DNA from 2 places in the Sphingopyxis sp. DBS4 genome. Region 1 is predicted to be linked to the other one. Evidence: predicted binding sites of a transcription regulator. Region 1 holds the regulator's gene; the other holds the start of a gene.
What was found. Region 1 encodes LexA, which represses DNA repair genes until DNA is damaged. Its sites were predicted from a motif close to GTTCCNCNCTTGTTCT; they were not measured.

Region 1 (3,413 bases):
CTGAACGGGTAAAACGCCATTTCCGCGTTGAGGTGGAGAGCCGCCCCTGCCCGCCTTCGTCATTCCCGCGAAAGCGGGAACCCAGAGTGGGGTCAGCTGACGCACGCTCTGGGTCCCCGCTTTCGCGGGGATGACGAAGTTAGGAGATGCCGGGCGGCCGCTTCCGGTCGAAAATCGCCATCTTCCCTTGCCTTTCTTACGCTGCGTTGCTTCGCTCGCCCCGATGACCAGCAAACCGACTCACCTCGACGACAGCGGCGCCGCGCATATGGTCGATGTCGGCGCCAAGCCCGCCACCCGGCGCCGCGCCGTCGCGGGCGGCCGCATCGCGATGTCAGCCGAGGCACTGGCCGCGATCCGCAGCGGCAACGCGCCCAAGGGCGACGTCCTCTCGACCGCGCGCATCGCGGGCATCATGGCCGCGAAACGCACGTCCGACCTGATCCCGCTCTGCCACCCGCTCGCCCTGACCAAGGTTTCGGTCGAATTCGATTGGGAGGAGACCGGCGTTTCGGTCCGCGCCACGGCCGAAACGACCGGGCCGACCGGGGTCGAGATGGAGGCGCTCACCGCCGCCTCGGTCGCGCTGCTGACGCTCTACGACATGGCGAAGGCGCTCGACCGCGCGATGATCCTCAGCGATATCCGTCTGCTCGAAAAGAGCGGCGGCCGCTCGGGCGACTGGCGCGCCGCATGAGCGGCCTGCTTCCCGTCGAGGAAGCGCAGGCACGCCTGTTCGCACTGCGCCCGCCACTCGCGCCGGAAACTATCGCTTTTTCGGAAGCGCTTGGCCGCTATCTCTCACAGAACATCGCGGCAGAACGCGACCAGCCCGCGGCGGCGCTGTCGGCGATGGACGGCTATGCAATCCGCTTCGACGATCTTCCCGGCCCCTGGCGCATCGTCGGCGAAGTCGCCGCAGGCGCCGCGCCGTCCGCACCGCTCGGCGCGGGCGAGGCGGCGCGCATCTTCACCGGCGCCATGCTTCCCGATGGCGCCGACACTATCCTCATCCAGGAAAATGCCGCCACCGAGGAGACAGTGCTCACTCTGACCGGCGATGCGCCCGCGCGCGGCCAGCATATTCGCCCCCGCGCGAGCGATTTCGCCGCGGGCGACCGACTCCTCGCCGCCGGAACGCGCCTGACCCCGGGCGCGCTCGCTGCCGCGATCATGGGCGGCGCGGCGCAGCTTGCGGTCGGTGCGCGCCCGCGCGTCGCGATCATGACCACCGGGGACGAGCTGGTGCAGCCGGGCCGTGCGCTCGCCCCCGGCCAGATTCCCGACAGCAACGGCCCGATGCTCGCGGCGCTGCTCGCGCGCGAACCCGCAGATACCGGTCTGCCGCTGCACATGCGCGATGACCGGACGATGATTGCGAATATTCTCAAGGATCTGGCGCGACGTCACGACGTCATCGTTACCGTCGGCGGCGCGTCGGTCGGCGATCACGATCATGTTCGCGGCGCGCTCGATGATGCGGGCGGGCGCGTCGATTTCTGGAAAATCGCGATGAAGCCGGGCAAGCCGCTGATCGCCGGCCAAATCGGCGACGCGTTGCTGCTCGGCCTGCCCGGCAATCCGTCCTCCGCCTTCGTCACCGCGACCCTGTTCCTACTCCCGCTCGTCCGCCATCTTGCAGGCGCGCGCAACCCACTGCCCGAAATCCGGCAAGCGCCGCTCGCGGCCGCGCTCGGTCCCGGCAGCACGCGGCGCGACTATCTGCGCGCGCGCCGCGACGGCGAGCGCCTCATGCTGTTCGACGGGCAGGACAGCGGCCGCACCTTTCCGCTCGCCGACGCCGATGCGCTCGTGATCCGCGAGATCGGCGCCCCCACCAAAGCCGCTGGCGAACTGGCCGATTATATCGACATCGCTTGACAAGTTCCGATTTGTTCCACTATCGTTCTCCCTATGTCCGGCGCCCGGTCCATTCGGGGCATCATGGAGAACAAGCGATGTTGACCGCCAAGCAGCATGAACTGCTCCACTTCATCCAGCAGCGCCTCGACGCGAGCGGCATTTCGCCGTCGTTCGAGGAGATGAAGGAAGCGCTCGGCCTCAAGTCGAAATCGGGTATCCATCGCCTGATAAGCGCTTTGGAAGAAAGGGGTTTTCTCCGCCGCCTCCCCAACCGCGCTCGCGCGCTGGAGGTGCTCAAGGCCCCCGAAGGCGCCAAGGCTCCCGTCGTAAGCGAGCGCGACAATATCGTCCCGCTGCGCAAGCCCGCCCCCGCGCTGCGCCCGATCGCCGCGAACGACATCATCGAGGTGCCGCTGCACGGCAAGATCGCTGCGGGCGTACCGATCGAGGCGTTCGAGGATCATAACCAGCTCGCGGTTCCCGCTGCGCTGCTCGGCGCGGGCGAGCATTATGCGCTCGAAGTGTCGGGCGACTCGATGGTCGAGGCGGGAATCTTCGACGGCGATTATGCGCTGATCCAGAAGGCCGACACCGCGCGCGAGGGTGACATCGTGGTCGCGCTGGTCGACGGGCAGGATGCGACGCTCAAATATTTCCGCCGCGAGGGCAAGATGATCCGGCTCGACCCCGCCAACAGCGCCTATGAGCCGCAGCGCTACGAGGCCGGGCGCGTCATGGTGCAAGGGCGTCTTTCGGGACTGCTTCGTCGTTACCACTGAGCTGGTCGGGGCGGCGCCACGGATGCTCATCGCCAGCGCGTAGCGCGGCGGCGACTCGCGGCCTGCTCCCCAGGTAGATCGCCAGCCCACCGCTTTGCGCCAGGCTGTCGCGATCGATCGTCAGCCAGCGCCCGATGCATTCGCGCGGCAGCCAGCGATCGCTGATCACGACATCGGCCGCGGCGCAGGCGGCCGCCATATCGGCCCCTTCGATCCGATCGCGTCCGCGCGAGGCGAGGATGACGCGTTGCACGCCGTCGGCGCCCTGATGCCAGCGACAGAAATCGGCGTTGCATTCGACATGGTCGAGATCGGCGAGCGCGCTCAGCGGCACGTCGATCCCCGCCGCCTCGCTCATCGCATCCCGCACGAAATCGCCCGCACGATCACGCAGCAGCGCATAGCTGCCGCCGGGCACGGCCGCCGCGATGTTGCGCCCGTCGCCGGTGACGAGCAGATCGGGGCGCGGCTGCGCGAGCAATGCCGCGATGCCGATCGCCAGCGGCCCCGCCCCCATCCAGCGCCATCGCGTCCGCCAGATCAGGATCCACAGCCCGCCGCCGACCGTCAGCGCGAAACCCCAGCGCGGAAAGCTCGGCAGCGTCGCGACCGCCCCCGGCGTGTCGGCGACCGCGTGCGCAAGCGCGATGAGCAGGCGCAGCGCATGATCGGCGACCCACCAGAAGGGCGCACCGAGGCCGACGCTATCGAACAGCAGCCCCGCCGCCTCCATCGGCATGATCACGAAGGTGGTCAGTGGAATCGCGACGA
Region 2 (3,413 bases), 1.4 Mb from region 1:
AGCCAGGACATCTATCGCCTCACGCTGTTCGTGATGGATCAGGCGATCCGCTCGGCGGCCGACCTTCACCAGCGCGGGCTTGATATCCATATGTCGGTCAACCTATCGGCAACCCTGCTCGACCACAGCGACCTCGTGGGGACGATCCGCGTGATGCTGACCGCGCATCACTTGCCTGCCGAGAAATTGACGATCGAGATCACCGAAACCGCGCAGATCGAAAACAGTCGTCAGGCGAAGCAAACGCTCGCACAGCTCCGCCGCGCCGGCATCCGCCTGTCGATCGACGATTATGGTACCGGCCAGTCGAATCTCGAATATCTGACCGAGATCGAAGCCGACGAAATCAAGATCGACAAGCGATTCGTGATGACGATGCGCGATTCGCAGCGGAACCTCGAAGTCGTCAAGTCGACGATCGATCTGGCGCACCGTCTGGGCGCCGTCGCGGTCGCCGAAGGCATCGAGGACGCGCCGACGCTCGCGCTTCTGGGCCAGTTGGGCTGCGATGTCGGTCAAGGATATCTGCTTGGAAAACCCCAGCTATTTACCGAATTGGTGAATAGCCTCTCCGCTTCCCCCCACAGCCGCACCGCCTGACTGCCAGATTGGCAGCAATCGTCCGTGCGGGATTATAGTTAAGACTCGATTTACCTTGTCTATTAAGGTATATGCTCCGTTAACTGTTCCTCGTGGGCAGTGCCAACAGGAGATCTGACATGGGTTGGTTCTGGAAGTTCCTGGGTGGCGGCGGCACCGGTAGCGGTGGCGGCTCGGCCTAACCTGGACACAAAATCAGAAAAGGGCTCCGGACGTGTCCGGGGCCCTTTTTCTTTGCCGATTCGAGGATACAAACCCGACCGAGGACCGCATTGGGGCGGGAGGCCGCCCCTTCCTAACTTTCGTCATTCCCGCGAAGGCGGGAACCCAGAGCGCGCGTCGGCTGACTCCTCACTGGGTTCCCGCTTTCGCGGGAATGACGAAGGTAAGAGATGCTGCGCGCGACTTTCAGACTCTCGTCATCCCGGACTTGATCCGGGATCCATTCATCCAGCGCTGAGAAAATAGATCCCGGATCAAGTCTGTCCCGAGCCTGTCGAAGGTCGGGAATGACGGTGAAGGATAGCACCGCCACCCCCGAAGCCCGCCATCTTCACATGGCGTTTTGCAACCTTCCACTGCCCCCCGCGGCCGGGATCGGCGTTGCGACCGACGCCGCATTTTATCCTTTCGCGCCGCAACGGCCCAAGCCCCTAGGAAAAGCGCGGTTGGGGCCGTGGAATGCCTTTTTCCAGCGGTGAACCGAATCAAATTATCGACGAGTTGAGTCCTCAATCTGTCATTTACCGTCTTGCATCGGCGCGCCGACGTGGCACTATAGGTGGTGGGTCGACCACGGGGGCACCCCAAGAAATAGTATCGGACTGAAAGTGGCGGATTTCCGTCGCCCATGAGCCATGGGCACGGGAAAACTCTCTGTGCGCCGAAAATAAGTGCCCCCGGGGACGCGTTTAGATGCTAGGATCGGGGCTTCGCCCTGAGTCGAACAAGACAGGAACATATGCGCCGCGGCGCATAGGCAATATGAGGGCGAGTTAGATGGATTTTCGCGAGACGGAACGGGTGGAGACGAGCGACGTGGCGACGATGGAACTGGCAAAGACGGACGCTCCGGCGAAGGGCGAATCGGGGGGCGAATCGACCCCCGAGACCACCAAGCTGAACGACAGCGGCGAGCCCAAGGTTCACGCGCGCCGATTCGACGTCGCGACCGACGCCGGCCGCGACGCGCTGCTCACCGATTTCGGCAAGGAAACGTTGCGCGACCGCTACCTCCTCCCCGGCGAATCGTACCAGGATCTCTTTGCGCGCGTCGCCTCGGCCTATGCCGACGACGCCGACCACGCCCAGCGCCTCTACGACTATATCTCGAAGCTCTGGTTCATGCCCGCGACCCCGGTGCTCTCGAACGGCGGAACCGGTCGCGGCCTGCCCATCTCCTGCTACCTCAACTCGGTCGACGACAGCCTCGAAGGCATCGTCGGCACCTGGAACGAGAATGTCTGGCTCGCCAGCCGCGGCGGCGGCATCGGCACCTATTGGGGCGCGGTGCGCGGCATCGGCGAACCCGTCGGCCTCAATGGCAAGACCAGCGGCATCATCCCCTTCGTCCGGGTGATGGACAGCCTGACCCTCGCGATTTCGCAGGGCTCGCTCCGCCGCGGCTCGGCCGCCTGCTATCTCGACATCTCGCACCCCGAGATCGAGGAGTTCCTCGAGGTCCGCAAGCCCTCGGGCGACTTCAACCGCAAGGCGCTGAACCTCCACCACGGCGTGCTGATCACCGACGAGTTCATGGAGGCCGTCCGCGACGGCAAGGAATTCAACCTGCGCAGCCCCAAGGATCAGAGCGTCCGCGGCACCGTCGACGCGCGCAGCCTGTTCCAGAAGCTCGTCGAAACGCGGCTCGCCACCGGCGAACCCTACATCATCTTCATCGACCAGGTGAACCGCATGATGCCCAAGCATCATCGCGACCTCGGGCTCAAGGTCTCGACCTCGAACCTCTGCTCGGAAATCACCCTGCCGACCGGCCGCGACCATCTCGGCAACGACCGCACCGCGGTCTGCTGCCTCTCGTCCTTGAACCTCGAAACCTGGGACGAGTGGAACGGCGACAAGCGCTTCATCGAGGACGTGATGCGCATGCTCGACAATGTCCTGCAGGACTATATCGACCGCGCCCCGCCCGAAATGGCGCGCGCCAAATATAGCGCGAGCCGCGAACGCTCGGTCGGCCTCGGCGTGATGGGCTTCCACAGCTTCCTTCAGGCGCGCGGCCTGCCGTTCGAGGGCGCGATGGCGAAGTCGTCGAACCTGCGCGTCTTCAAGCATATCCGCGCGCAGGTCGATCAGGCGTCGATGCTGCTCGCCAAGGAACGCGGCCCCTGCCCCGACGCCGCCGATCAGGGCGTGATGGAGCGCTTTAGCTGCAAGATGGCGATCGCACCGACCGCGTCGATCAGCATCATCTGCGGCGGCACCAGCGCCTGCATCGAGCCGATCCCCGCGAACATCTACACCCACAAGACGCTGTCGGGCAGCTTCTCGATCCGCAACCCGCACCTCGAGGCTTTGCTCGTCGACAAGGCGAAGAACAGCGACGCGGTCTGGAACTCGATCCTCGAACGCGGCGGCAGCGTCCAGCACCTCGACTTCCTGACCCAGGACGAGAAGGATTGCTACAAGACCAGCTTCGAGATCGACCAGCGCTGGCTGCTCGAACTCGCCGCCGACCGCACCCCCTATATCGATCAGGCGGCGTCGCTGAACCTGTTCATCCCGGCGGACGTCGAGAAATGGGATCTGCTCATGCTCCACTATCGCGCGTGGGAACTCGGCATCAAATCGCT

Region 2: the regulator LexA is predicted to act here: its motif matches at 1,544-1,559, upstream of NP825_RS13615 (ribonucleoside-diphosphate reductase subunit alpha).

Annotation. Positions count from the first base shown of each region.
Region 1 covers NZ_CP102384.1:1,475,005-1,478,417, reverse strand. Annotated here, with positions in the region: gene trpC (indole-3-glycerol phosphate synthase TrpC) at 1-12, shown strand, start outside; gene moaC (cyclic pyranopterin monophosphate synthase MoaC) at 224-697, shown strand; gene NP825_RS06870 (molybdopterin molybdotransferase MoeA) at 694-1,881, shown strand; gene lexA (transcriptional repressor LexA) at 1,959-2,642, shown strand; gene NP825_RS06860 (ComEC/Rec2 family competence protein) at 2,596-3,413, opposite strand, start outside.
Region 2 covers NZ_CP102384.1:2,870,004-2,873,416, forward strand. Annotated here, with positions in the region: gene NP825_RS13610 (EAL domain-containing protein) at 1-600, shown strand, start outside; gene NP825_RS13615 (ribonucleoside-diphosphate reductase subunit alpha) at 1,600-3,413, shown strand, end outside.